DNA from 2 places in the Tigheibacillus halophilus genome. Region 1 is predicted to be linked to the other one. Evidence: a T-box and tRNA genes for the amino acid it is inferred to sense, from the RefSeq annotation. Region 1 holds a T-box; the other holds one or more tRNA genes.
The links. A T-box is a leader RNA that pairs with one kind of tRNA and senses whether it is charged. The one in region 1 lies ahead of ACFSMW_RS15070 (valine--tRNA ligase), so its partner is inferred to be a tRNA-Val.
Positions count from the first base shown of each region.

Region 2: it encodes a tRNA-Val, which carries the amino acid that the T-box ahead of ACFSMW_RS15070 (valine--tRNA ligase) is inferred to sense. The anticodon was not compared.

Region 1 is NZ_JBHUIZ010000014.1:81,629-96,818, reverse strand. Features, by position in the region: gene hemB (porphobilinogen synthase) at 1-684, shown strand, start outside; gene hemL (glutamate-1-semialdehyde 2,1-aminomutase) at 749-2,038, shown strand; gene ACFSMW_RS15085 (LysM peptidoglycan-binding domain-containing protein) at 2,187-3,503, shown strand; gene ACFSMW_RS15080 (hypothetical protein) at 3,575-4,609, shown strand; gene ACFSMW_RS15075 (hypothetical protein) at 4,577-4,765, opposite strand; T-box leader at 4,959-5,197, shown strand; gene ACFSMW_RS15070 (valine--tRNA ligase) at 5,278-7,920, shown strand; gene ACFSMW_RS15065 (ATP-grasp domain-containing protein) at 8,056-8,925, opposite strand; gene ACFSMW_RS15060 (ATP-grasp domain-containing protein) at 8,922-9,830, opposite strand; gene ACFSMW_RS15055 (bifunctional folylpolyglutamate synthase/dihydrofolate synthase) at 10,011-11,297, shown strand; gene ACFSMW_RS15050 (SPOR domain-containing protein) at 11,398-12,297, shown strand; gene radC (RadC family protein) at 12,565-13,167, shown strand; gene ACFSMW_RS15040 (group II intron reverse transcriptase/maturase) at 13,760-15,046, shown strand; partial or broken gene ACFSMW_RS15035 (JAB domain-containing protein) at 15,138-15,190, shown strand, end outside.
Region 2 is NZ_JBHUIZ010000003.1:342,664-357,853, forward strand. Features, by position in the region: gene ACFSMW_RS02210 (hypothetical protein) at 12-266, shown strand; gene ACFSMW_RS02215 (DUF421 domain-containing protein) at 263-985, opposite strand; gene ACFSMW_RS02220 (GNAT family N-acetyltransferase) at 1,115-1,564, opposite strand; gene ACFSMW_RS02225 (YjcG family protein) at 1,561-2,079, opposite strand; gene ACFSMW_RS02230 (alpha/beta hydrolase) at 2,219-2,950, opposite strand; gene ACFSMW_RS02235 (alpha/beta hydrolase) at 3,170-3,922, shown strand; gene ACFSMW_RS02240 (ABC transporter ATP-binding protein) at 4,012-5,829, opposite strand; gene ACFSMW_RS02245 (ABC transporter ATP-binding protein) at 5,819-7,549, opposite strand; tRNA gene ACFSMW_RS02250 (tRNA-Val) at 7,755-7,827, opposite strand; gene cspD (cold-shock protein CspD) at 8,381-8,581, shown strand; gene ACFSMW_RS02260 (hypothetical protein) at 8,861-9,421, shown strand; gene ACFSMW_RS02265 (ArsR/SmtB family transcription factor) at 9,724-10,059, shown strand; gene ACFSMW_RS02270 (NADP-dependent oxidoreductase) at 10,101-11,099, shown strand; gene ACFSMW_RS02275 (TetR/AcrR family transcriptional regulator) at 11,535-12,056, shown strand; gene ACFSMW_RS02280 (SDR family NAD(P)-dependent oxidoreductase) at 12,126-13,091, shown strand; gene ACFSMW_RS02285 (helix-turn-helix transcriptional regulator) at 13,385-13,579, shown strand; gene ACFSMW_RS02290 (DUF3278 domain-containing protein) at 13,582-14,037, shown strand; partial or broken gene ACFSMW_RS02295 (GNAT family N-acetyltransferase) at 14,264-14,641, shown strand; gene sda (sporulation histidine kinase inhibitor Sda) at 14,736-14,861, opposite strand; gene ACFSMW_RS02305 (CBO0543 family protein) at 15,031-15,190, opposite strand, start outside.

The sequences.
Region 1 (15,190 bases):
ATTCAAGAGGCGACAAGGCTGATTAAAAAAATAGCTCCGGCATTACTTGTCGTTGCAGATACCTGTCTATGCGAATATACATCTCACGGTCATTGTGGAGTTATCCATCAACATGATGTGGATAATGATGAATCATTGAAACTTCTTGCTAAAACAGCCGTTTCCCAGGCAAGATCCGGGGCGGATATTATTGCACCGTCTAATATGATGGATGGTTTTGTGACAGTAATTCGACAAGCACTGGATGAAGCCGGTTTTCAAAATATCCCAATCATGTCTTATGCAGTAAAATATGCTTCCGCTTTTTATGGTCCTTTCCGTGATGCCGCAGACAGTACTCCGCAATTTGGAGATAGAAAATCATATCAGATGGATCCTGCGAACCGTGAAGAGGCGCTTCGGGAGGCTGAGACGGACATAGCAGAAGGCGCTGATTTTTTAATTGTTAAGCCAACTATGTCGTACTTGGATATTGTCCGTGATGTGCGCAATCTTTGCCACATACCTGTAGTGGGTTATAATGTCAGTGGTGAATATGCCATGGTTAAAGCAGCTGCACGGAATGGTTGGATTGACGAGAAAAAAATGGTTATGGAAACTTTACTGTCCATGAAGCGGGCCGGCTGTGAATTGATTATCACTTATTTTGCAAAAGATGTATGCAAATGGCTGAAGGAAGATTAAACATAAAAGCTATTTGGATGGTTAGTAATCGTTTTTCAAAAAAGTTGTTTGGAGTGATAAATGAATGAAAAAATTTGATGAATCAATCGATGCATACAAAGAGGCAGTCAATTTGATGCCTGGCGGTGTGAATTCTCCTGTCCGAGCGTTTAAATCAGTGGACATGGATCCGATTTTCATGGATCACGGAAAAGGATCAAAAATTACAGACATTGATGGCAATGAATATATTGACTATGTATTGAGCTGGGGCCCCCTCATATTAGGTCACGCAGACGATAAAGTGGTGGCTGAACTAGGCGAAGCGGCAATAAAAGGAACCAGCTTTGGCGCATCAACTTTGATTGAAAACAAATTGGCGGAATTCGTTATCGACCGTGTACCTTCAATAGAAATGATAAGGATGGTAAATTCAGGGACAGAAGCGACGATGAGTGCATTACGGCTTGCCCGCGGGTATACAGGAAGAAATAAAATCCTGAAGTTTGAAGGAAGTTACCATGGCCATGGTGATTCACTGCTGATCAAAGCAGGGTCAGGTGTGGCAACACTTGGCCTCCCGGACAGCCCTGGTGTACCTGAATCGGTAGCGCAGCATACCATCACTGTTCCTTTTAACGATATACAAGCTGTGACAGCAGCGTTCGAGAAATTTGGTGAAGATATTGCTGGCATTATCGCCGAGCCGGTCTGCGGCAATATGGGAGTCATTCCGCCCAAAGAGGGATTTTTGCAGCAATTACGTAAGTTAGCTGATAAACATGGTTCTTTGCTGATTTTCGATGAAGTGATGACAGGATTTCGAGTAGATTATCATTGTGCACAAGGATATTTTGATGTCACTCCAGATTTGACATGTCTTGGGAAAGTGATCGGAGGCGGACTGCCTGTAGGTGCTTTTGGTGGTAAGAGACAGATTATGGAAAAAATAGCGCCGGCAGGACCGATTTATCAAGCCGGAACACTATCGGGAAATCCACTGGCTATGACTGCTGGATATGAAACTTTAAAAGCTGTTAAAGCCTCTTCATATGATGAAATAAGCCAAAAAATAGATCGCCTGGAAGAAGGATATCGACAAGCTTCACAAGAGTTTGGCATTCCATTGCAGGTCAATCGGGCAGGATCCATGTTCGGTGTTTTCTTCTCAGATGTGCCTGTTACAAACTTTGCTACCGCACAGCAGTCCAATCTCAATTATTTCGCACAATATTATCGCGCTATGATTGAAGAAGGCATATTCCTTCCTCCTTCACAATTCGAAGGTCTGTTCCTGTCCTTAGCACATACTGATGAAGACATCGAAAAAACTGTTGCAGCAATCAGGAAAGCATTTTCAAAAATAGAGAAGTGATTTTTAAAAGCCAGTCTTCTGACTGGTTTTTTTTGCGTCATTCGTATCCAAATTATTCACTGATAAGCATATCCTTCAGGAAGGACTCATATAGATAATGTTGACATGAAAGAATGGGTTAATGCATGTGATAAAGGGGTGAACTAGCTTGAATAACGGAGAATCTGTATTTCAATTTGATTTACGAGAGTCTGTTTATTTCGAAGATCATCAACAGGTTTCAGAAATAACCGGTATTTCACTGGAGCCGGAAATTTCCATTCAAACATACGGCGATTATATTTCCATCAGGGGAGTGATTGCCTTGCATGGAGAATATAGGTCAGTGGACAATTCTGTTGTGGAACAAATGCAACCGTCGTTCGAAAAGCAAGCGTTACGTTATATTGATTCTGTCGAGGCAGATGAGAATGGTTTTGCTATGTTCTCGCATCAATTTCCCGTTGAAATATCTGTTCCATTATATCGGATTGCAGATTTGAATGATGTGGCAGTAAATATCGAATCCTTCGATTATACTTTGCCTGATCCGGCCCAGCTAGTTGTGACAGCTGATATTGCTATTCATGGTATTTCAAACAGCGAGAGAAGCCCGGACTCAGGTGGAGATACTGAACAGGAGACGGAGGAATGGGATAGCTTCAGTGTCGAATTGAAGAAAGAAAAGGAAAGTTCGGAATCCACGACAGCAGAGATGGGAGAGAGAGTGAACGAAGGACTGACGGCGCATTCTGAACATGTAAACGATGGTGAATCATCAACGTATGAAGAGTCCATTGAATCATACTCGACTGAACGAGTATCATCGGAGTATGAAGCGTCCATCGAATCTTACTCAAGTGAACGGGAAGAGCCGTTTGAACAAACCGAGTTTGTAACAGAAAACGAATCTTTACCAGAAGAGCAAACTGAGGCGACAGAAAACAAAGATACTACTTCATTCGAAGAAACGAAAGAATCGAAAGAATCATCTGATGGAAGATGGAAGTGGACAAAATCGCAGAGTTTTGATGAATTTTTTGGTAAACAGCAGGAGTCGGAATCAAGCGGGCATGAATCAAATGAATCATCAGCCGTTTACAGTGATCCGCCGGCATATGAATCCTATGAAACATCGAATGTTTTTGATGTTTCTGCAGAATCCTCCTCTTTGCACCCTGACAGGGTGCCACTTAACAAGGAAGAGGAACAGACCGCAGCTGGGGAAGAAAATTCCGAGGAAACGGAAGCATCGCAAGCAGATATCAGTTATTTGTCAGATATGTTTCAATCCAGAGAAGAAGATGAAGGAGACCAATTCACGAAGATGAAACTATGTATCGTGCAGGATAAAGACACGCTTGAATCCATTGCAGAAAGATATCAGCTTACTTCCATGCATATCATAAAGAGGAACAGTCTGGACAGTGAAAATATCTCTCCGGGGCAGCTGCTGTATATTCCCATGCGAAAAAAAGATCATTAAACAAAAAACGCACACTGATATCCCCTTGTAAGCAAACAAGGGGGTATATTTTTAGGTGGTGATCAGTTTATATGAACACGAATACAAAGAGGGCTCTGGCTGGCTACAATCTGGTATATAACCATGTGGAGCCTATTGGAAACCGTCTATATAAAATAAGTACAGACGCAGGAGATTTCGCATTGAAAAAGAGCCGGTTGACTCCAGCTACTGTCCAAATTTGGGAACAGGTATTCAGACAAGCATACCATACGGGGATTCATACGGTTCTGCCAGTATATTTGAATAAAGATGGCCAGCTTTTTACACTTGTTCAAGATGATATCTATTACGTACAACCGTGGTTGGAAATGAATGAAAATGTACATGACACGCGCCGCGTTTTAGAGGAACTCGCACAAATGCATGTGAAAACAGAGCAGAAGGTACAATTAAAGACTGAAAAAATGAAAAACAGCTTGCAAAAATATTTGAAGTTTTGCCGTAAATGTAAGGAAAAAATGGAGGCATATATTACTGTTTTTGAAAATCAAAGATATATGTCACCTTTTGAATTGCTAGCATGCACGCAATATCATCAAGTGAGGGCCAGCATGGAAGTGAATGATTCCATACTTGAAGATTTGTTGGAGCATCTCGATGAAACAATTAATTGGCAAAGCAGTTTAAGCCATGGTAAATTACTGCCGGAACATATATATTGCGGTAAATATGTTTACTTTTTAAATTGGGAAAGTGCTTCTTTTGACAGTCCTGTTGCTGATCTAAGTGTATATTTCGGTGAAGTTTCACAGCATTATCATCCGGATCCGCACTCATTTCTGGAAGGTTTCGCTGCTTACATGGAAAGAAATGAACTGGATATCGTACAGTGTCAGATGCTGCTCATTCATCTGTTGAACCCGAATGATTATTTTCAGTTGATTCGGTCTTATGTCGATAAAACCAGCTGTCTTTCCATGACTTCGAAAGTGCAGGAATTGCAGCATTTAGCCCGGCCATTACTTTTCGGAACAGCACTCAAGCACTTTATGGATGAACAGCATGCAGTTGCTGATTCAGCGGATGATTCATCAAATCCACCTCAATTGGAAGGCAACGAATAATCCGATAAAGACACCAAGAAGCAGCACATCGAAAGTTGTTGGGAAGAAGATGGTCCGTATAAGCTGAAAAATCATGATTGGCAATGTGCAGCCTTCCGCGATAATCAGGCATCTTCTGGCCCAAGGGGGCAATCTGTAACGGTAATATCTCGCCATATCGATCATCCTTTTTGATAGGCCCAGCATAAAGTTAGCAAGACCGTTTTATATATCCTATGTACCAGACAGGGCAGTTTGTGCAAATATGTGTGTATTTTTTATAAGGAATCTGGCGAATATATTAAAACACTGTTATCCCTAACAAATTTATTGCTTTTGGTAAATTGATTCGTTAAAATGAGATTAACATTCAAATGCAATGATAGGGAAGAGTACAGTTCATGAACCATACAGAGAAGGGGACAGAAATTGGTGGAAGTCTCCTGGGAACATTGACTGGAAGGTCGCCCTTGATGCAGTTTTGCTGAAATTGGTGTCGCCAAGTGTAAGCAAAGCCGGTCACTGACCGTTATCAATTCAAGCGTGCAAGCGAAATGCTGGCAAATAAAGGTGGTACCGCGAAAAGTTATAGGTCTTTTCGTCCTTTTTACAGGACGAAAAGGCCTTTTCTGCATATTCGGTTCACCTGAAATTGCTGGTTCTTTCGAAATTGTCGAGGAGGAGTTCTGATGGAAGAAAATAAGTCGCTTCCGAGTAAATACAACCCACAGACCGTTGAAAAAAATTGGTACCACTTCTGGGTGGAAGGGAAATTTTTTGAAGCAACCGGGAATCCTGATAAGCAACCATATTCAATTGTGATTCCACCTCCCAATGTCACAGGCAAATTGCATTTGGGGCATGCGTGGGATACGGCTATTCAGGATACTATTGCCCGTATGAAGCGAATGCAGGGCTATGATGTTCTGTGGCTGCCTGGTATGGATCATGCTGGAATCGCAACACAGGCGAAAGTAGAAGCGAAATTAAGGGAACAAGGTCAATCACGTTATGATTTAGGACGAGAGAATTTTTTGAAAACTGCCTGGGAATGGAAAAAAGATTATTCTGCTTTCATTCGTAAACAGTGGGAAAAGTTAGGTCTCGGACTTGATTATTCCAGAGAGCGCTTCACGTTGGACGAAGGGCTTTCCCAAGCAGTCCGTGAAGTTTTCGTCACCCTTTATAATAAAGGGCTGATCTACCGCGGGGAATATATCATTAACTGGGATCCTCAGACGAAGACTGCAATATCTGATATTGAAGTTATATACAAAGAAGTCCAGGGGAAATTTTATCATATGCATTACCCGATCAAAGACAGTAATGAAACGATAGATATCGCCACAACCAGGCCGGAGACAATGCTTGGTGATACAGCTGTTGCTGTCCATCCGAATGATGAAAGGTATCAGCACTTGATTGGGAAGAAAGTCATTTTACCGATTGTGGGGAGAGAAATCGAAATCGTTGCCGATAGATACGTTGATATGGCATTCGGTTCTGGTGCAGTGAAAATTACACCGGCTCATGACCCCAATGACTTTGAAGTAGGCAATCGCCATGATTTAGCACGCGTTTTGGTCATGCATGAGGATGGCACAATGAATGAAAACGCCGGAAAATATGAAGGGTTGGACCGTTTCGAATGCCGCAAGCAAATTGTGAAAGATTTGCAGGACATGGGTGTTCTTTTTGAAATCGAGGATCACGTGCATCAAGTCGGTCATTCCGAACGCAGTGGAGCAGTAGTTGAACCATATCTCTCTACACAATGGTTTGTTGATATGAAACCATTGGCAAAACAAGCATTAGAGATGCAAAAGGGAGAAGACAAAGTACACTTTGTTCCGGAAAGATTTGAACATAATTATGAATTTTGGATGGAAAACATTCGTGATTGGTGTATTTCCCGTCAGCTTTGGTGGGGACATCGTATACCTGCTTGGTATCATAAGGAAACAGGACAAATTTACGTCGGGCACACTGCACCAGCTGATATAGAAAACTGGGAGCAAGATGAAGATGTACTTGATACATGGTTCTCTTCTGCTTTATGGCCATTTTCAACGATGGGCTGGCCGGATGAAGAATCTGCTGATTTCAAACGCTATTTCCCAACAAATGTATTAGTGACAGGTTACGATATTCTGACCTTCTGGGTATCGAGAATGATATTCCAGTCCAAGGAATTCACTGGCAGAAGACCGTTTAAAGATGTGCTTATTCATGGTCTGATCCGCGATGCGGAAGGAAGGAAGATGAGTAAATCGCTTGGCAATGGTGTCGACCCGATGGATGTCATTGATAAATACGGGGCGGATTCGTTACGCTATTTCTTGCTTACCGGCTCCACACCAGGTCAGGATCTGCGTTTTTATTGGGAGAAAGTGGAGTCTATTTGGAATTTCGCTAATAAGGTCTGGAATGCTTCACGCTTCTGCCTAATGAATATGGCTGATTTCACATACGATGACATTGACTTATCCCAGCCCAAAACGCTTGCTGATAAATGGATCCTCACTCGTTTGAATGAAACGATTGAAAACGTCACAAAGCATGCCAATAAATACGATTTTGGTGAAGCCGGACGTCATTTGTACAACTTTATTTGGGATGATTTTTGTGATTGGTATATAGAAATGGCCAAATTGCCTTTATATGGGGAGGATGAACAACAGAAGCAAACAACCAGGTCCGTTCTGGCCTATGTACTTGATCATAGTTTGCGCATGCTGCACCCGTTCATGCCATATATTACAGAGGAAATATGGCAGCAGCTGCCGCATGAAGGTCCCTCAATCACTATTGCTAATTGGCCTGCATTCAAAGCGCACTACCATGATGAAAAAGCTGCGAAAGAAATGAAACGGTTGGTTGCGATCATTAAATCAGTGCGCAATATCAGAGCTGAAGTCGATACACCGATGTCTAAAAAAATTCCGCTTCTTATCCAGGCAGAAAACGAAGAAATCGTTGAAGAACTGCAAGAAGAGCATATTTATCTCGACCGGTTTTGCAATGCAGAAAGTTTGACAATCGCTGCGAATGTTAATGTGCCGGAAAAGGCGATGACTTCGGTAGTAACAGGAGCAGAAATCTTTATCCCGCTGGAAGGTCTAATCGATTTTGACAAGGAAATAGCAAGACTTCAAAAAGAACTGGACAAATGGACTGCAGAAGTCAGTCGTGTTCAAAAGAAGCTTGGTAATCAAGGATTTGTTAACAAAGCACCAGATGCAGTGGTAGAGGAAGAAAAACGGAAAGAAAAAGATTATCTTGAAAAACAAGCGAAAGTGAAAGCACGGCTGATTGAATTGCAGGAAAGATGACGAGACAGACTGTTTCCAACAGGGAAATCCTTTGGGACAGTCTGTTTTTTATCGTATCAAAACTTTTATATTGGACAACAATTTTAAATAAAAAAGAAAAAAGGTTGTATATTCCTTTTGCATATTGATTGAAATTTATTTATCAATTTTTAGGGAGTGTTTGATCAATTTGATATATTCTTTAAGAATATTTACCTCACTGACTTCACTCAACGTCCTTGACCCCACAACATCCTCCATTTCATTGAAGAGCAGTCTGCCGGTATGGTCGATTAAAAAATCGATACCCACCATACCGAAATCAAAATGATTGATGATCGTTTGTATCGTTTCTTTTTCACTTTGACTTAGTTCATACCACTCCGCAGTACCTCCAAGTGTGAAATTAGCTCTGAAATCATTATCGCTTTTACGCAGGACGGCTCCGATGATTTTCTTTCCAACCACAAAAACGCGGATATCCCTCCCGGGCTGGACATCAGCGCTGCTTTGAATGATCACATCCCCCTGAGGAAGCTGTATTGTTACATGCTGCCAAGTTTGTTGGTCAGGGAGGAAATGTACCTGCTTGCCCCCTCTGCCAGCAACTTCTTTGACAACTAAAGGAAAAGGAATGGGGGGAGTTTCAGTCAGACAGTCCGTTTTGGTGAAAATAGTATCCACCATTGGAATACCTAGCATTTGTACATATAAATGAGTCAACCCTTTATGATTGCATATCCGGGAAATTTCGGATGAATTGTAAACCTGTATCCCCATTTGTTCCAGGATAAAATTTAGCTGGGGCTCAATGGTTCTGACGATGGCAAGTGTCGGGATTTGGATTGTCTTTTGCTGATAGCTGGCGGTAAAACGGTTGTGATGAATACCAACTTCCAAATTCTCACGAAGGATCAGCAGTAATGTGATGTTTTGGTTGTTTGCCTCTTCCATAAACCAGCGGATGAACGATTCGTTTTTAACTGCATCGTCTTTTCGGTATATTAACCAGCCTGTGGTTTTCATTGGCTAACTCCTTCTGACTGTATTGATTGCAGTACATGATCTGCAATAAAATCTGCGGCATTGGTCCCTGTACAATTAAGCAGATTCCTAATATGAGCATTTGAATTGATTTCGCAAACAACCGGGCTTGTTTTACCAAATAGTAAATCGATCCCTGCAAAATCCGCATCAATCGTTTTTGCTGCTGCAACCGCCAGTTTTTCTTCTGTATATGTCGGGTGATAAGGTTCCATCGAAGCGCCAGCAGTGACATTGGCTCGAAAATCGTCCCTGGCAATTCGTTTCATTGCCGCAACTACTCGATTTCCTACAACTTGGAGGCGTACGTCTGTTCCGTAGCTTGTCTGAATGAACTCCTGGAACATAAACGGCTTGCCATGCAGTCTGCGTATTATATCCAGCAATCCTGATTTTTCTTGAATAAGATGTACCTGTTCTCCAAATGAGCCGAATGCCTCTTTGACAATCATAGGGAAGCCTAATTCTTTTATGACCGCTTCAGTATAGGAGAATTTTTCCAAATCATGTTGAAGAAACACTTTCGGCGAAACGATTGTTTTCGGAATAGGAAGCCCGGCGCGTGCCAATCTTTGGTACGTTGCTATTTTATCATCACTTACGGCTATTGTTTCAGCCTTATTGAATACTTGCAGGTCCATCCATTCCAGCTGCCTTGCCAAATAAATATCTTTGTCTGCAAAAAGGACATAATCGGGTTTGGCAAAAGTATTTTTACTTACCAGTTCCAATTGTTCTTGATGCAAAAGTACAGGCAGGTCCGTATTAGATATGATTTTTGCCTGGCTGTTTTTCCGGATCATTGCTTCCTGAAGCATACTTGCATAATCTAGAAATGAACCTCCCTTTAAACTGCCATTGTATATAATCCATCCATTAGGTTTCATTGGAATCCCTTCTTTACTGTATATTTGCGTTTTCTTCTTCTTGATTATGCTATACTTTTTTTAGCAGTAAGGAAAGCGTGAAAACCATTCCTTACTGTATAGAAATGGAACTGAAGTATCTACGATATCTAAAGAATACCAGGTTTACTAAGTAAAGTTAAAAGAGTGGTGTGTAAGATCATGATTGAAACATATAAGGATGCTGAAAATTTTTTACGAGAACGAGGACAATTGGGAATCAAGCCAGGACTGCAAAGAGTCAGCCGATTACTCATGGAACTTGGACATCCCGAAAGGAAAGTAAGTGGTATCCATATTGCTGGTACAAATGGCAAAGGATCGACCGTCCAGTTTTTAAAAAGTGCTTTTAAAAATAATGACTATCTTGTAGGCTCATTCACTTCTCCAAGTATGCATGGATTGCGGGGACATATCAAACTTCAAGATGATCCAATCAGTAAAGAAACCTTTATTGGATTATTGCAGGATATGCTTCCTGTCATTGAGAAAATGGATATAGAGGACATGGCCCCTACATCCTTTGAAATCTTAACTGTTCTTGCTTTTCTTTGTTTTGCAGACAATGTGGATATTGCGTTGATTGAAGCGGGTATGGGGGGGCGTGAAGATACGACGAACTGTTTCACGCCAATTTTGTCCATTATTACGAATGTCGCGCTGGATCATACTGCTTTTCTAGGTGATACTGTTGCCAAGATTGCAGCGCATAAAGCAGGAATTATCAAGTACAAAGTTCCTGTTGTAGCAGGTGAATTACCAGAAACTGCAATGGAAGTCATTGAAACAGAAGCTTCAAGTAAGCATGCGGCACTTTATTGTTTACATCAGTATTTTTGCTATAAGCGAATCCTGCCAGAAAAAGGGATACACCGCTTCTTGTTTGAAAGTGCCGGATTTAAAAAGGAAGTCCAGCTCCGTATGGCTGGAGAACATCAGGAAAAAAATGCAGCACTTGCAATCATGGCGACACTTCTTTTGCGGGACATGCATTTTCCTGTAGATATGAGGAAGGCACTTAGCGGAATCTCTTCCAGTACAGCAGCTGGCAGGTTTGAAAAGGTTTATAATCATCCGGAAATCATTGTTGATAGTGCGCATAACCCAGCAGGTATGAAAGCCTTCCTGCGCACTGTTGCAGAAAATTATCCATATCAACGTAAAAAGCTTTTATTTGCGGGATTCAAGGACAAGGATTTGCGGCACATGCTGCAGGATTGCTTTGGGAAATTCGATGAAATCACCTTGACCTCCTTTGATCATCCAAGGGCGGCCGGAGTCGCGAATTTGGAAGAAATCTTCCCTTCTGAAACATTTTACAAAGAAAAAGACTATCGTGTGTATATAGAACGCATCCTTCAGGACAGAGATCCGAAAACCATTTATTTCATCGCTGGATCTTTTCACTTTATTTCCGAGGTCAGGGAGTATATGGCGCAAAATTTGTAGAACGAAATGAATGGTCATATGACATGAATCGCCGTACTTTTTGTTCATCGTATGCTAGGTTGAACTTATTAGCTATTTGGACAAAAAGGAGGGGACAAGCATGGAAAAGAAGCAGCCGATAACTGTGCGGGTGAATCAGGACGAACCACGAAAAGTACAAAATGTTAGCCAAGCAGATACTGATGAGTTGAAATATCCTTTGGTGGTTGAAGTGCCTGAGCACCCGAAAGACCTTGACTCATCCAAAAACAACCTGTCCAAAAAGCAGCTGCCCCCCGTTTTCAAAGTGTTTTTATTCGCAGGGGCGCCTGCTCTGGTGATCGGGATATTGTTTGGCTTTATCATGCTTCATTTATTCTCGGGAATAGAAACGGATCCGCCAAATAATCAGCATGCTCCTGTGGCAGGTGGACAGTCTTTCGAATCCAGCCTGGACAAAACCTCGGGAAACGGTAAACAGAACAAGGGGGAAGTTGGTAAATTCATGTTGCCTGGTATTAGTGCTTTTGTTCTGCAAAGCGGCATATTTTCTGAGAAAACCAATGCAGAACAGGCAAAAAATGAATTGAAGTCATCCGGATTTCCGGCATTGGTCTCGGAGAAAGATGGTCAATACTTTTTGCTGGCCGGCATAGCAGCATCTGATAAGGAGGCAAAAAAAATTGCTGGGCAAATGAAAAAAAGTAAGCTTGATGTGTATGCAAAGGAGTGGCCGATTGCTGAGAAAGAGATACATATGGAAAAAAAAGAGTATGAATGGATTGTTGGAATTCAAAAGAAACTACAAAGCACGTTGACAAGCATGAGTGAAAACGGAAATATCAATTCCTCTGTGTGGGAGGGGACAGATGAAAAACAGCCCGCGAATTCCAACAAGCTGAAGGGGATTCGAGCAGATGTATCAGCTATGGCAAAACTTGGCACGGAAGCAACTGAAGAGAATAAGCAACAGCTCCTGCTTCAAATTTTTCAAGACTACGAATCCATAAGTGGTGACTGAACTTTCAGTGAGGCCTCATCTCGTATCGTTTGCTGCCCCCGCTATGAAGTCCCTAAAGCAAACTCCTCATCTCAATAGAAATCGACGAATGCAGCAATATATTTTTAAAATAGTCTATTCAAAATGAAATGATAGTAGGGCTGCGGGACCCAAATATTTGATATCATGCTTGAAAAAGGGATTTTCAATATGGAAGCCCCCATAATACAACAAATCGGAAAGCAATACAGAAGTTTTTCCGATTTGTTTTTTTGTATTCTGTGAGCTATGATCATTCGTGATGAAAGTGAGGTGAAATGCTTGAAGAAGGAAATAGTCATGATAAAAGATGTGCCATCAGAGGATCGTCCAAGAGAGCGCCTGATACGTCTTGGTGCCGGACATTTATCAAATCAGGAATTGCTTGCCATATTACTGGGAAGCGGGACAAGAGAGGAATCAGTGATGACTTTGGCTAACAGAGTGCTGATTCATTTTGAAGGTCTGAAGCTGCTCCAGGATGCCGCTATTGAAGAATTGGTCGCAATTAAAGGTATTGGGAATGCAAAAGCCGTACTGCTGCTCTCAGCGCTGGAGCTTGGCAAACGTCTGAACCAATATAGACCGAATGAGCGTTATGTGGTCAAATCTCCTGAAGACGGTGCCAATTTTGTCATGGAAGAAATGCGGTTGCTTCAACAGGAACATTTTGTTGTCTTATTTTTAAACACAAAGAACCAAATCATTCACCGTCAAACCATTTTTATTGGATCCTTGAATGCCTCCATCGTCCACCCCAGAGAAGTCTATCGTGAAGCAGTGAAGCGCAGCGCTGCTTCCATTATCGTCGCTCATAACCATCCATCGGGAGTGCGCCTGCACTGTGCTTGATTTCAGTGTTTTTAAAAGAAATGAATCGATAGCCTGCGTCATTTCTGTGCAGGAATTTACTTACATTTCGATATCCAATGTTCTTTTAAAAACTGGAACTCCTTGCAATGTTCCATGGCCGCACATCTTACTTGGCGGGGAAACCCATACAAGGAACATAGCATGATGTGAAAAGGGGAGAGACGGCGGTGCTATCACGCCGAGTCCATCCTCAGGCCAAGTGATGTATGGCAAAGGCTATACTGCTTGAATCCCAGATGAATGTGTGTCGGATGCACCAATGTCTTAGATAGCGGAAACAGGCATTGCGGACAAAGTGGAAGACTTTCGTGTCTGAACGAACCCTCCTGATTCCAGTCCACAGCAAGGTTTGTCCAGCAATTCTTTGAAAAAGAAAACCATCGAAAAGGATGCCTAACCATCACGTATCTGAACCTAAGCATCATGCAGGGATTGCCTAAACACATATAGTGTAGCGTTTGTGCATGGCAACGGAGTCTTCATATTACCCTACGTTTGCTTGTAATGAGTTTAGCACGGGAAAGGAAGACAGGCTGATCAAAAAAACACATTGGTGAAAGGAGTCATGAAGATGGCAATTCATCCAATTCATCAATTGCACGTTTTCAGACAAAGGGCACGAAAACACCAGCAAGTACGAGACTGCTATCGTTTACTTTATAGAAAAACGCTTTGGGAAATGGTTGAAAACCGTCTTTTTAAAAAAGAAGCGGACAAGAAACAACTCCTATTGATTGAGAATTTAGTCTATGAATTGCGAGAAGGTACTTTTCGAATCAAGGAAAAGCATCATAAAAAAAGTACTGAAAATCACATGGAAAGTTTACTAATACTAGAAGCAGTAAACATAATCATGCAATCCATTTACGCCGATGTATTGGAGAAACATCTTAAAGTGCCTGATGCCTTATTTCAGGTGAAAAGGGTTTTTAGGAATATGAGCTGGTGTATCAGCGGATTGCTTGACCTGAGCCAAATGAACAAGGTGATGCTTTGCCAGCTTGTCTCTGTCAGAATCAAGGATCATCGTTTTATTCGTTTACTTCACCAATTGCTAAAGAACATGTCCATAACAGGTGGACAACATAAAATCAATGAGCTGTTGTTTGCTGTATGCGTGAATGAATTGCGTTCCCAATTGAAACGAAGGACAGAAATGGATGGGAAAATAGAAGTGGTGTGTTGCCAAAATAATTTTCTTGCAGGAATTGCAGGCAGCAAAAAAGATGTTTTCTATGTAGGTGGCATTTTAAAGCAAATAATGCAGCAAAATCTTGGAATGCAAATAAAGGATGAACATTTATACATTCGTCATTTCGAGAAAACGGTCTGTTTTTTGGGTTATTGTTTAAAAAAAATACCTTCGAAACAACAAGAAGGCGTACAAAAGCAGTTGCAAAGAAAAAAAATCAAGTGTTATGTGCCGAAAAAAAAGCTGCAGAATATTGCAAGAGAATTCCAATATGGTGATTACACCATCTTCAAACCGACCAGAAAATCAAAAGTCATGAATCTGTCGGAATTTGATATATTGTCACTTTATAACAAGGAAATAAAAAATCTGGCTCATTATTATTGTGCTGTGGAAAATCCTCATTCTCTTTTAAAACTGCGGTCTTTGGCCCAGAGCAGCTTTTTAAGGACAATTTCTGCCAAAAGGAAGACAACACCTAAAAAGGCTGCTGAAAGTTTGAGAAGACCTGGGTATGAAGGATTATGGATTTCCAGGCCTGGCAAAGATGGCAGGAAGCTTTGGATACGTTTTATGAGCGGCCGACAATTTAGCGCACGCATACGCCGCAAAAAAGCATCATACCTGCAATCAATCAATAGATCGAAGTCAAATGGCAGTCTTTAAAAGGTGATATTGTTTTGCTTTGTTCTGGATCAGCTGGCGAGCCGTATACATCGAAAAGGTGTACGTACGGTTCTGAGGGAGGCAATTCTGCCCACCCTACGACCCAACCCCTTCTCAGGAAGATATCCATGTGACGAGAAGATT
Region 2 (15,190 bases), on a different contig from region 1:
GAGGAGAAGACATGGGCTATATATTGCCGATCCGTTTTGAACAATATGAAAATTATCAACAGTGTATCAGCAACAGAACAAAAGACAAATATCCTATCGAAAAGCCCTTCAAAACAATATTAGAAACACAATATGAAGAGGTGAAGGGTGCAGTCCCTGAACAAAGGAAAAACCATTCTGAGGCACTTGACCGGCATAATCAGCAGATCAGCCAGTCATATGCTCAGTTTACAGGGAAAGGAATTCATTTTAGCGGAATAGTTTAATCTGAATCATCACGTTTAGCTTGCTCAACGTAAGGCTGAACATATAATTTCTTGTTTTCAGTGTACTCCGCGTACAATACATCCTCTACGTTGGAGAAATTTTGGCGCTGCAATTCCTGATACAGCCATTCTTCGGTCAGATTTTTTTCCCTAAGTGTATCGTGAATGATTTCACCATCTGAGATAATGGTTGATGGCAAAAATACAGGATCTGGATAGACATTCAAATCCTTTTTATTCGGGGTTTGATACGGTGCCTTTTTCAAAATGGAAAGCTGGCCGTTCGTTTCCAAAATTGCATACTCGACTTCTTGTACGGAAAAAACATCTTTATTGCGCAGCATATGCTGGAGTTGATCGATATCGACGCGGTTTCTTTTCAGTTCTTCAAAAATGATATTTCCATTATGGATGAGTATAGAAGGTCGTCCTTCCAGAAAAGAACGCGTCCCTTTAAATTTCATTGTGATGATTTCCACTATGTAGAGCATTCCGCCCCAAATTAATACAAGAAATGCGATTTCAGTGATCCCACTGTTTTTATCAAACAGGGCGGTCCCGACAAGTTCCCCTAATACGACAGCAGAAATGAAATCAAACGGAGTAAGCTGTGACATATGTGTTTTTCCCAATACCTTTGTTAAAACGAAAAGCGCGATGAAACCGAAAACAGAATCAATGAACATAAAAACATATTTCATTATCACTTCTAATTTCACTCTCCTCCTGACTCACTACGATTAGACTGCCCAAATCAGAGCCAGTCATTCGCAACAGGGAACCGAGACAAAGAAAAAAAGAATCCGGCCAAATATGGCAGATTCTTCATTTAGTAAGATGTGCAGAATTTAACATGCTGATTCAGCTTGTTTAGTGGAAAGTTCTTTTACCATGGAAACATGTGGAATGCCTGCGTCCATAAATTCCTCTGAAACAACTTTATATCCGAGCTTCTTATAAAAGCCGAGTGCATGGGTTTGCGCATGCAGCTCTGCTTTATGAATATGCTGGTTAGCAAGTTCTTTTTCCATTGCAGCAATCATTTGTTTGCCAAGAGACTGATTCCTGTAATCTTTGTGGACACAGATACGTTCTAGTTTACCGTGGTCGCCAATGATGCGGAATCTGCCTGCAGCGACAGTTACGTCATCTTCCACCCCGATGAAGTGAGTGGCCGTCTGATCGAATTCATCCAATTCGATTTCAGGAGACACATGTTGTTCTTCAACAAAAACCTTCATGCGGATGTCGAAAGCCTGTTTCAGTTCAGCTTCGGACGTTACTTTGATGATGTTCATACGAATTCCTTCCCGAATACGAACGTTTCATATACTGTCCACGAACCGTTGTCCAGTTGATACAATAATTGGAAACGATCGACTTCATCACCAAGATCATATTTTTTCATCTTCAAACTTCCAAATACATCAGAGTACTCTTGGTCGACCAGATCCTGCGCTAACGTGATATGCGGCACAAATGGATGATCTGCATCATCGGAAAATTTACCGCTATGCAGCTTATCAAACAGTGTTTGCAATTCTGGTGACGGGTTGATCTTCAAGTATATTGTATTAGAAATCGGTGCGAAAGAACTGACCTTATTGATGGTGATATTGAATGGGTCCGTCTCATTGGCGATTTTCTTCAATTCGGGAATCAGGCTCTCAATCTCAGCATCATCTGCTGTGAAGCTTTCCTTTAAAGTAAGATGTGGAGGAATCAGCGCATAATGGGAATCATAGCGTTTTCTGTATGAATTTACTTCATCTTGGATTTGCTTGCTTGGAAAATATGCGATACCATATTTCATTTTTGTTTACCTCCTGTTTTTAATGAAATCATTTGATCTGTAAAATAAATATATTTAAAAGCATGATTGGTACTTACTATTATAACAAAAAGAACCGTTCTTGCAGTAATATTTATCGAACTGTTTCAAAAAATTCAAATCAGTCTGACCCAAACATGGTAGTCAGTGCATTTGATAAGTCATTTTGCCAATATTTCCAAGTGTGCTCGCCCTCAGGCAATTCACGATAGTAATAGCTGGTATTCTTCGCTTGAAGCGCATCGTGCAGCCGTCTGTTTGAAGCAAGAAAATCAGCACGCTTGTTATCTGTCATTGTCACATCTGTTTCAGCGGTACCGATCGTATGATAAATTTTCAGACCATCCATCGCAGGTGCATCCTTTACGGCTTGCAACACTTTTTCATCGACATAGGGAGACTGCATAATGATTTTTCCGAATGTGTGTGGATACTTCAGGGCTGTCATCAATGCGATGGTTCCCGCGAGCGAATCTCCCAATAGCGCGCGTGTCTGCCCCATTAAGTAGGTGGGGAGCAGATCATCCAGGAAGGGAACGACCTCCTTTGCCAAAAATTTAACATAGTTATTTTGTTCCGCACCATCGGGATGGTATTTTTTTCTGCGGTCAAATTTATCTTTGTAGTGAATTCCGGCGAAAACAGTGTTTTCCATTTTTCGAGCTTCATGCAGCCTGTCACTGAAGGTTGCTGCTCTTCCAAGCTGATAGTAATCGTTGCCATCCTGCATGATGCATAAATTTTGTTTATATAGGCTTGAATAATTTTCTGATTGGTAGATTTTCAGTGTCATAGTCTCCTTTAAATAGACACTGTCTATCTTATGTTCTGTCATTTTACCTTTTCTGCGCAAAAGATTCACCTCTAATACAACTTTCCCACTTGGGAAACACGGTACACCTGACGGGAAGAAGTTATTTATGAAAATCGTACCATGAAATGACAAAAAATGCACTGCCGGGGGCAGGCCTCAATGTTGTAACGTGGTCAGCAAATGGGATTATTCGAGAATCAATCGTAAATTTCTGATAGAATGAAAGTAGATAGACAGAACATTTGGAGGAGGATGGCAATGTCAGATTTTCAGGTAATGGAGGAAGCAGAAGCGTTTTATTTTAAAGGTAATCATATCGGTGTCCTTGTCATTCATGGTTTTACCGGCTCAACGCAAAGCATGCGCTACTTAGGCGAGCAATTTGCGAACCAGGGATTCACTGTATATGGACCAAGGTTAAAGGGTCATGGTACTGCTCCAGAGGATATGGAAAAAGCTACCCATCAGGATTGGATTGATTCCGTGGAAAATGGTCTGCAAAAATTGAAAAATACATGTGATCTGATTTTTATAACGGGTCTTTCTATGGGTGGTACATTAACATTATATCTGGCTGAAAATCATCCTGATATCAGAGGAATCATGCCAATCAACGCAGCCGTAGAGATGCCGGAGCTGAAGCTGCAGTATGAACAGTTGAAAGATACAAATACAAGATTCATTGCAGGAATCGGTTCAGATATTAAGCAGCGCGGGATCAAAGAATTGGCTTACGAAAAAACACCAGTGAGATCGATGGGAGAAATCATCAAACTAACTGAAATGGTGAAAAAAGATCTAGGTAAAATCACTGCACCTGCAATGGTTTTCTCGTCCGTGGAGGATCATGTCGTTCCTCCGGAGAATTCCAGGGATATCTTTGATTCGATTCAATCTAAAAATCGTGCTTTGATTATGCTTGATAATAGTTATCATGTGGCCACGCTTGATCATGATAAAGCATTGATCGCCGAAAAATGTATTTCATTTATAGATGCTTTGAAGAAGTGAGGGAGGCGATCCCGAGCAGAATTAACAAAGCGTGATGCCAAACCACCTTGTTTGGCATCACGCTTTGTTCGGTTATTGTGTGTTTTATGTTATCCTGCCGATTCCTGGAGCTGGCTATGGTAAAGTTCATAATAATCGCCTTTTCTTTCCAGTAATTCTTGATGGCTGCCTTGTTCCACTATCTTTCCGTGGGCCATCATGATAATTTTATCTGCCTGCTGGATCGTGTTCAATCTGTGAGCGATAATGAAACTTGTTCTGCCAACCATCAATTTTTGCAATGCTTCCTGGATATGCAATTCCGTTATGGTATCAATATTGCTCGTCGCTTCATCTAAAATCAGTATTTCTGGCTCGGCGATAAAAGCTCTTGCAATTGCCAGAAGCTGCCGCTGTCCCTGGCTGATTCCGCTGTTTTCCTGATCTAAAACTGTATCATAACCTTTTGGCAGCTGCATGATGAAATGATGGGCATTAGCTTGTTTTGCTGCATTGATTACTTCCTTATCCGTCGCATGCAATCGGCCATAACGAATATTCTCCCTTACTGTGTCGTGGAAAAGAAAAGAATCCTGGAGCACAAAACCAAGGTGGCTGCGCAAGCTTTTCCTTGTGATTTGTTTTAAATCCCTGCCATCAAGCGTTATTTTTCCCGAATCATAATTGTAGAATCGGGCAATCAGATTGATGATGGTTGTTTTTCCAGCACCAGTGTGTCCGACAAAGGCAATTGATTCACCTGGATGAGCGGTAAAGCTGATACCTTTTAAAATCGGAGTTTTTTCATATGCAAATCCAACATTCTCAAATTCAATTTTGCCATTCGTTTTTGTCATTTCCATCGCGTTCGTTTCGTCGGTTTCTTCCTGAGTTTCATCAATGACTTGAAAAACACGTTCCGCACCTGCGATAGCAGAGAGAAGGATGTTGAATTGGTTGGACAGTTCATTCAGGGGTCTGGTGAACTGTCTGGCGTATTCGGTGAAAATGACAATGATCCCGACCGTTACAATACCTTTAATGGCCAACAAACCGCCGACCAGAGCAATCAGCCCGAAACTTAAGAAATTGAGCATATTCATCACCTTGGGAATACACCCCGAGATGGTTTGGGCCCAGAAGCCTGCATGGCGTAAACGGCTGTTGCGTTCGTCAAATTCACTCAACACCCGGTCTTCTTGAGAAAATGCCTTGACAACGTGCTGGCCGGAAACAATTTCTTCTACGTAACCGTTCATCTCTCCAATGTGGCTTTGCAACAGTTTGAATAATGGACCCGTCCGATTTGTGATCCAACGGATGGACACAAGCATGACAGGGATGATGACCGCTGTGACAAGTGTCAGCAGCGGGCTAAGCGTAAGCATGACAGCAAGCGTTCCGACTAATGTAAGCACACTGGAAATAATTTGGATGACCGACTGATTCAAAGTGTTATTGACATTGTCGATATCATTGGTTACGCGACTCATCAATTCACCATGTTGTCGCTTGTCAAAATAAGCGATTGGAAGAAGGTGGAATTGTTTGAACAGTTGCTCCCGCAATGTATACACTGTGTTCTGAGCAATGCCTACCATCCAATAGTTCTGTAAGAAAATGGCTAGCGAATTGCCCAAATAGATGGAAATCAGCCAAATGATCAAAACAGCGAGACCTTTCGTTTCTTTTGTCACGATAAATTGGTCTATAGCGCTTCCGATTAAATAGGGTCCCAACAATCCAAGTACTGTACTGCTGATAACCATAAGTATTACCAATGTAAGCCAGCCCTTTTGTTTGGTTAAATATCCACTCAGGCGTTTGACCGTTCCCTTGGTGTCTTTTGCGCGTTTTTTCTGCACAGCAATTTCTTCTACAGCAATTTTGTCGTATTGAAAGGGCGCTTTCAGTTTATCACTCAGCATGCATATGCTCCTCTCCCAGCTGTGAGGCAGCTATCTCTCGATAAAGCGGTGATTTTTCCAGTAACTGTTCATGTGTGCCCTGAGCACTCAGCTTGCCTTCATCTAACAGAAATATCCTGTCTGAGCGAATGGCCGTTGAAACTTTTTGTGTAATGATCAATGTCGTACAATGGTATTTTTCGATAGCTTTTAAGAGTCTCGATTCTGTTGTAAGGTCCAATGCGCTTGTACTGTCATCAAGCATCAGTATTTTGGGCTTGCGGATCAGTGCACGTGCAATCGAAATACGCTGCTTTTGCCCACCCGACAAATTGACTCCCTTTTGCCCGATTCGGGTTTCATACTGGTTAGGCAGTTCAAGAATCGTTTCATGAATTTGAGCATCCTTGGCAGCTTGTATAATTTCTTCTTTGCTGGCAAAGTTTTTCCCCCACGCAATATTATCTGCTACGCTGCCGGTGAACAAGAGGGGAGATTGTGGTACATACCCAATTGCCCTGCGTAAATGCTTCAATTTAAAATCGTTAATTTGTTTATCATCAATTTCAATGATTCCCTTCATTGGCTCATATAAATGGGGGATCAATTGAAAAAGTGATGTCTTACCGGCGCCAGTCGCACCGATAATAGCAATTTTTTCTTTTCCTTCGATGGTAAAGCTCAAGTCATGCAGCACGTGTTTGGTTGATTTGGAATAAGCAAATGTCACATGATGAAACGCAATTTGTCCATGTTGAATATGTAGCTTTTCGTCGGCATATTCTGCATCCAGTATATCCCTATTCGAGCTGAGCACGTGGTTGATTCGTTCTGCAGATGCCTTGGCCCGAGAAAATCCCATAATGATAAAGGTGAACATGGAAATGGACATCGATACACGCATTGCATAGTTAATGACAGCTACCACGTCACCAACAGCAATTGTTCCTGCTATGGATTGCTTGTGCCCAAACCATAAGATGAACAGCAAGCTTACATTCATGATAAAAAGCAACACAGGCATAGAAGATTCCACAAAACGGACCGTATGGCTCGTGACGTCTGCCAGTTGCCGATTGGCTTTTACAAATCGTTTTTCTTCATGGTTACGCCGGAAAAATGCCTTGATCAGGCGCATGCCAGCCAAATTTTCCTGCATTACCATGTTGACGTTATCAACTTTATGCTGGAGGTTATCAAAATAACCGGATGCTTTCTTGAATATCCATAACAAAAATATAATCAATAAAGGTACCGTGATAATAAAAATGGATGCAAGCTTCACATTGACGATGAAAGCCATGACGACACCGCCGATAACAAGCAGCGGAGCCTTAGACATGATGCGCAACACCATGAAAATCGTATTTTGCACTTGTCGGACATCATTGGTAAATCGTGTAACAAGGCCGGAAGTAGGAAACATATTCAAATTGGCTACAGAAAAAGATTGCACCTTTTCAAATAATTTTTTCCGAATGTCATACGAAAAACCATAGCTTGTGTGTGATGCATAGAAGGAATTGATGATACCGGCGATAAACGCAAGAAACGCCATCCCGATCATGATGCTGCCCCACATCAGAATATTATTGATATCCTGATGGACGACCCCGGCATCAATCATTTTCCCAAGAAAGAAGGGCAGAAGTAGCTCAACGAGCAATTCGACCATCGTCAGACTGAATGCGATGGTCATGTGTAATCTATATGGACGCAAAAAAGCAAGCACATGTTTCACGCGGAACCCCCCAAGTTGTCAGCAGGACCTTTCATTTGTTATTAATTATAAGCTAATTTTAAAGGTGATACCAAAAGATTGATTCGAGACTAGAAACATTTAGGGGGGCAGTATTGATAACCACTTGTTAACAATGTGGGCAAAAAAATCTTCATAGACCAATAAAGCGACTCCTGAAATGTTCAAGAGTCGCTTTATATCAAGATGATTCCGATTGGGCTCGAACCAACGACCTCTACCCTGTCAAGGTAGCGCTCTCCCAGCTGAGCTACGGAATCGTATGTAGTTGTCCAACACAATTTATTATAGGCAGATTTTGCTTATAAGTCAATAACAATTTGAAAATATTTTCCCCAAACACTTATCGATGTTTCGAAAAACGTTTCCATCAGGTGCAATACTTGATGGATGGGAGGGTTCACCGTTTTCGTGGCACAAGGGGAAAAATGCTGTTCCATTTCCCACAGCTGCTCTTTTGGAAAATTAGCGCGTTCTCTCTAAATGCTGACCCATCTTACATCATGGAAACACGTACAAAGCGCCATTATAAGCATGAAATGAATATGTATGGTCATGTACATTTATGCAAGCAATTGAAAGAACATCGGGGCTTGCGTTGTTGGTTGCAATAATCGTATAAGAGGAATTTCTGTGAATGCAAAAAGAACAGTATCTTTTTAAATTGATATATGTTATACTAAAGTTACTTAATTGTTCGTGTTAGCAATACAGGATCTATGTCATAACTTAAAATGTTTATCATCGTCTTGAATTATTATCAGAACAACCAAAGGAATAAACGTGCTTCTATGCACAATGGAGGAATTTCATATGAACACAGGTTCAGTTAAATGGTTTAACGCAGACAAAGGTTTCGGTTTCATCGAAGTTGAAGGTGGAGACGATGTATTCGTACACTTCTCAGCAATTCAAGGCGATGGTTTCAAAACTTTAGAAGAAGGTCAACATGTCTCTTTCGATATCGAAGAAGGTAACCGTGGACCACAAGCAACTAACGTTGTTAAATCTTAATTTATGATAAAAAGTTCTTCCGTAACGGAAGGGCTTTTTATTTTTGTTTTAAATAAATTTATTTGGCCGAATGCCATAGACAAATGGGGTGTCAGTTCAACGGCAATTCAGTCATGTTGAGATTGAGATATATCCCATTTATTCTATTAAAGCGCACAATTGTTTAATAATAAAAAGAGCCCTTGCTAAGGCGGTACCGACCCATTTGGCACTTAATTCTTGCAGTAGTTGTTTTCAGCATATTTGAAGAGATAAACTCAAAAAGGAGGGCTTCACATAATGATTACTGTACATACAAATACGCTCATTTCAACGTTACTGTTGGATGATGATTTACCCAGTGATTATACGAGGCGTCCAGAAAAATATATTGTATCGCTCAGCAATATTAATGCAAAAAAGTATACGGAGTCCCATTTGAAGGATAACCATACTGGATTCGTTCCAGGGGTCGTTTTATTGCGCAACGGAGAAACACCTATTTTAGATTTGGAACATGAAACTGCTGACGTCATTTCCACTTGGGTTGAATTACTGGCCCTGACTCGAAGTTGCTGTGAAGGCGCCGAGCGCTTAACTTTTATATTCGATTCTCCGTACGAACTTAGCATGGATAAAAAGAGTGATTTTTTTATTTTAACAGTGCACGACCGATCTTATGCAAAAGGAACTTCAAAAAGTTATGCTTTACAAAAGAATCCTTTTTTACAAGAAATTATAAAGGGTGCTAGTGTTGCTCATGGGTTTTTCGAGGGTATTACGAAAAATGCTGAATTAGAAGAACTTAAAGACAATATAATCTTCCTTAAAGATATATACTACTGTACAAATGACGAATAAAGTATCCCGCAAAATAAAAATTAAATGATTTTTTAGAACGTACTCCAAATATAAGATGCCCTTCACCGTGCCTCACATAAGAGCATGATCCACTGTGACGCTATCTATTAGACTTGAATAAAGATGGCAGTGCAATTCTTCAGCCCACTGTAAGGTTAATGAGGATTCTTCGCTCTAATATATATTCGTCTCGATTTGCTTTCTCCATATTGCACCTAACATAACAATCGTATATTGTTGTATTCAGTAACTAGGTTCATCAAATTAAACGATTAAACTAATCGTTGGAGGTGTTTTACTGAATGAATAAACAGGACCAACTAAAAATGATCAAAGAGGATTTTATGAATTGCCAAAAAGTACTATTGGCAATTGGTGATGAAACCCGTCAATCGATCTTGCTAGTTCTGATGGGGACGGATTGCCAAACAGGATTGCGTGTGGGTGAAATCACTGAACAAACACATCTTTCTCGTCCTGCTGTATCCCATCATCTGAAGGTCTTACGAGATGCTGGTGTTATTTTAATGCGTAAGGAAGGGACAAAAAACTTTTATTATATTAATGTACGTACAGAATTAGGTTTATTAAGGACGCTTGTATTGGATATTGATAAGTTTATGCAGAATTTTTATTGAATTGATGGCGTGTAAACATACATTATCTGGAGGTATAGACTATGAGAGCAATGGTGATTGATCGGTATGGGAAAGTTCCAATGCGTTTGGCAGAAGTAGCCACACCTGAAATTGGTGAATATGAGGTACTCGCAGAAATTCATGCAGCTAGTATTAACCCTGTTGATTTTAAGATACGCGATGGGAAAGTGAAATTGTTAATCAAATATAAAATGCCTCTTATCTTAGGAAATGACTTTTCTGGTGTTGTGGCGAAGGTTGGTGCAAAAGTGACTCGTTTTAAAGTTGGTGACGACATATACGGACGCCCACGTAAGAGTAGAATCGGTACTTTTGCTGAATACATTGCTATTCATGAAAATGATATCGCCTTAAAACCTAAAAATTTGAGTTTTCCAGAAGCAGCATCGATCCCGCTGGTTGGGCTAACATCTTACCAAGCCTTAAAAGACATTTTGCAACTACAAAAGGGGCAAAAAATTCTCATTCAAGCTGGGGCGGGTGGTGTCGGTACCTTCGCTATTCAACTGGCCAAATTAATGGGTGCCACTGTCGCTACGACTGCCAGTGAAGCTGGTACAAATTTAGTTAAATCTCTTGGTGCAGATGAAATTATAAATTACAAAACAGAAAAATTTGAAGAGATATTGAAAAACTATGATGCGGCATTTGATACACTTGGGGGCAGGGCACTCGAAAAATCGTTTAAAGTGATAAAAAGTGGCGGAAAAATTGTTTCCGTTTCGGGATTACCGAATGCTCGTTTTGGTAAAGAATATGGTTCCGGATTTTTAAAAACGTTGTTGTTTTCAGCGGCAAGTCATAAAGTTACTGCGCTTGAAAGAAAGCATAATGTTCAATATACATTTTTGTTTATGAAGCCAAGTGGAGAGCAATTGCGTATAATCGCAAATTTTGTTGAGACTGGTAAGATAAAACCTATAATTGATAGCGTATTTCCTTTTGAAGACGCCCAAAAAGCGATGGAATATTCAGAGTCAGGAAAAGCAAAAGGAAAATTAATATTAAAAATCAGATAGTTGTAAACGAAGCAAAAAAATATATCCTTACTTTCCAAATTTCTTTTTCATGATTATATGTGGCTCCCTTTAAGATACAGGTATTTAATGTGCTTCTGTCCCAGGATTTCCATGCCTGCCAGTTAACTTGGCGCTTTTAATATACAAATAGACAGACCACACGAGGGGATCGCGGGGACGATTCAATGTGCGGTCTGACAAAGATATTATTCGTTCCAATTTATGGAAATTAAGGGGGTCCATCAATTATAAAAAATAAAAGCGTTTGGGGAAGTTTCTATGGCGGGGGGTCATGACGCCTCAGCAAATAATAAAATCCTTTTCATTTTACAAGCTTTTCCCTAAAAATTTAAAGTATAACACTTGAATTAGATATTAGAGTCAGTTATTATGTAATTGATCAATCAATAATTAACTGTGAGCAGGTGTTTATGCATGGTTAGACCAAAAAAGGAAAATCGTAAAGAAGACATTCTCGAGGCGGGTTTGGAAGTTTTTGCGAAAAGAGGTTATTATAATACAACTACTGCGCTCATTGCAGAAAAAGCGGGCATATCTCAACCTTATGTCTTTAAATTTTTTAAAACAAAAGAAGAGTTGTTTATTGCAGCGTTAGATAGAGCATTTGAACGAATCCTTCAAACTTTTGAAAATGTAGAGGCTGCCCCAGACCATCTGGTCACCAATATGGTTGCCGCATATGAAGAATTGTCTGAATCAAACCCCAATGAAATTTCATTACAGGTCATAGGTTTTTCAGTGACAGAAGAGGCAGTACAACAATCTATGAGGAGAGGCTTATCCCGTATTAAAAGTTATACGCTGGAAAGATTTCATGCTGCAGGAATTCCAAATGCGAATCGGGAAGTCACGACCTTCTTGGCAAGGGGAATACTCTGTAACATTTCCTTTTTTATGGATTTACCTGAACTTATTGACGATGAACAGAGCCGATGACGAATTATCATCGGTTTTTTCACTCAAGTTTATTTATTGATTAATCACTAATTGAAAGGGGATGAGATGATGAAAACTGCCATAGTATTAGGAGCAACTGGTGGAACTGGGCAGGCTATTGTTTCGGAATTACTGGAAAGACAAGCAGAGGTCATTGCTTTCGGGCGTTCTGAAAGTAAATTGAAAACATTAATGGAGAACCACAATTTTGATCAACGGTTGTCATACCAACTGGGCGATATATTTGATTACCGAACTATTATTGCCGCAGCAAAAGACGCAGACGTTATATTCCAATGTGCTAACGTTAAATATCAAGAGATGGAGGCAAAGCTTCATTTACTTGGAGAAAGTGTAATGAAAGCAGCAGATACGCTGAAGACAAAGATTGTTATTGTAGATGGGATCTATGTTTACGGGCATCAAGTCGCAAAAGGGGATGAAAATCATCCAAAACAGCCACATACGAAAAAAGGTAAATTACGAGTGGAATTTGAGAAATTAATATTTAGTAACAAATGGAAGAATGCAGAAGCATTAATTGTAAGATTGCCGGATTATTATGGCGCTACTTCCCAGAATTCCTATTTGCAGCCCACGTTAGAAGGGATGGCTGCTAAAAAGATTTCAATTTTTATTGGCAATATGAGTACGGCACGGGAATATGTATATTTACCAGATGCAGCTAAGATGATTGTAAATATCGCAGAAAAAGACGATGCTTATGGAGAAAATTGGAATATACCTGGTGGAGGAATGATATCAGGGAAGGAAATTATTCAGATAGCCCGTAAGGTAACTGGAAATCATAAGATGATTATCCCTCTAAATAAAAGTGCTATTGGTTTCATCGGGTTTTTTGATCCGTTTATGAGAGAAGTGGTGGAGATTATGTACCTTACTAAAGAAGGATTTGTTTTGAATGGGGAAAAATATGAAAAACGTATTGGCCCCGTACCAGCTACTCCCTTCAAAAAAGGCCTTGAAGAAACATTACTATTCTTAATGCATAATAAAAAAATGACATCAAACTGAATAGGTTATCAGTAAAGAACTGAAATTGTTTCAAAAACAACGGGATTTTTGAATAAGTCCAAGAAAAAGGGCCCTCCCATTTGTGGGGACCCTTCTACTTCATATTGATAGGTAGAACAGGAGGCAAAGTTACATATTTTCTTTTTCTAAATAAAGGTGCAGGCTTTTCAGAAACAGTAGCCCGATCATTTCTCCCTGTATGCGATGGATAGCTCCATATTGACTTTTGATACACTTAATGTAATATATAACTAACATTTGTTATATATATATTTCTTATTGTAGGTGACTTGATGAAAAATAACGTGAAAATAACACGAATAAAATTATCTATGAACCAGCAGGAATTAGCTCAAAAGGCTGGTGCCACTAGACAGACAATTGGACTCATTGAGAAGGGGGAATATAACCCGAGTTTAAACCTCTGTATAGCTTTAGCAAAAGCACTGAATAAAACGTTAGATGAATTATTTTGGGAGGTTGAATAAAGATGAAATCCTGGATATGTTTTTTACTACCTGATGATGAATATAAACAACAAAAGATGTTGTATTTCTACTCAGAAGGTGCAATAATCCTTGTTATATCGCTTATTATCATGATGATCTGCAACACCTTTTTTAATTTGGATGCAGGAATTGTTTTATTGTCATCTATTGCCATTTTCCTTTTTTACATCACTGCAAGATATATTGTGTCTGGGATTGAATACACTGATGTTGCAACAGAAAAAGCATTTAAGAAAGAACTGAAAGTAATATTTGTCAGGGTTATCAGCTTTGTCGTTATTTTTGCATTGATGTATATAATTTGGAGCGGAGTTCCCGATGTACGTAGTGAATGGCTAAATATGATTGGCTTACTACTTAGCGTTGGCTTAATTTGGTTCTTTTCAAGCTTTATTTCTTTAAAGCGTTCATTCAAAAAGAATAGAGATTTACTGTAAAAAATAGCTATGAACTACGACTGGCGGATCGATAATACCATCGGGACGTGATTGCTTAAAAGCAAAGCAATAGTATTCATTTATAGGGTGAAACGGTGTGGAGCAGGTTCCGTATTTAGGCAAAAATTACAAAGAATGTTGACTGACTGTGGGTTTAACATGTGATTACTAATTTATTAACCGACTGCCTTATTTTATGAGGATTTTAGATTTTGGCAGAAACGATAGATTGGATTGGTTTGAGGACCATATTCCCAACAAAAGACCTTTATGGGCTGTTGCATGTGGAGGTGAAATTTATGGCTGGGTAAGTTTTCAGTCTTTCTACGGCAGACCAGCATATAATAGGACTGCCGAAATCAGTATTTATTTGAATGAATACGCTAGAGGTAAAGGTCTTGGAAAAAAGACCTTAGCCAAAGTAATTGAGGCTTGTCCCAAGTTGGAGATTGATACTTTACCTGGATTTATCTTCGCGCATAATGAGCCAAGTATTAAACTGTTTTCAAGTTTTGGTTTTGAGAAGTGGGCTCACTTACCAGAAGTTGCTGATTTAGATGGAATGAAGAGAGATTTGCTTATCGTAGGTAAGAAAAATTTTTGACGCATGCATGGGGCGCGATTAGAAGTGAGCGTAAAGTAACAAAACCATTTAAGCTTTTAACAAATAGTCTTTTGCCAATTTTGTTGGGTTCTCATTAAATAGAGCGGTTTAATATTTCATTTTTCAGCAACAACAGAAATTCATTATCAAGTTTCAGCTCTTTCGCTTTATTGTATGTAAGAACAAGTAATTTGTCTGGCATGCTCTTCATTGCTGACATGTACCTCCTGTGTATAATCCAGTCCTAAATATTTGCTATGATACAATATTTCGATACATTGTTAAAGCAAAAAGGTCTTTTGATAAATTGACGCAAAAAATTTAAAAGATAGTGTGCTTCTCATTGGTGAAGATAAAGGAAGGGATAGTCTATCATCTCCCTTCCTTTATTACTGCTGCACCTTTTTAAAACTATCCATGTTACTGAACCAATTCGCTACAAGATAAAGAAATAAATAAATGAAAAAGTCATAAATGCTAAGCCATTTTTTTGGATCATAAAAATCGATTTCTTCAAAAATCTTCATAGCTATGAAAGCTCCAATAGCA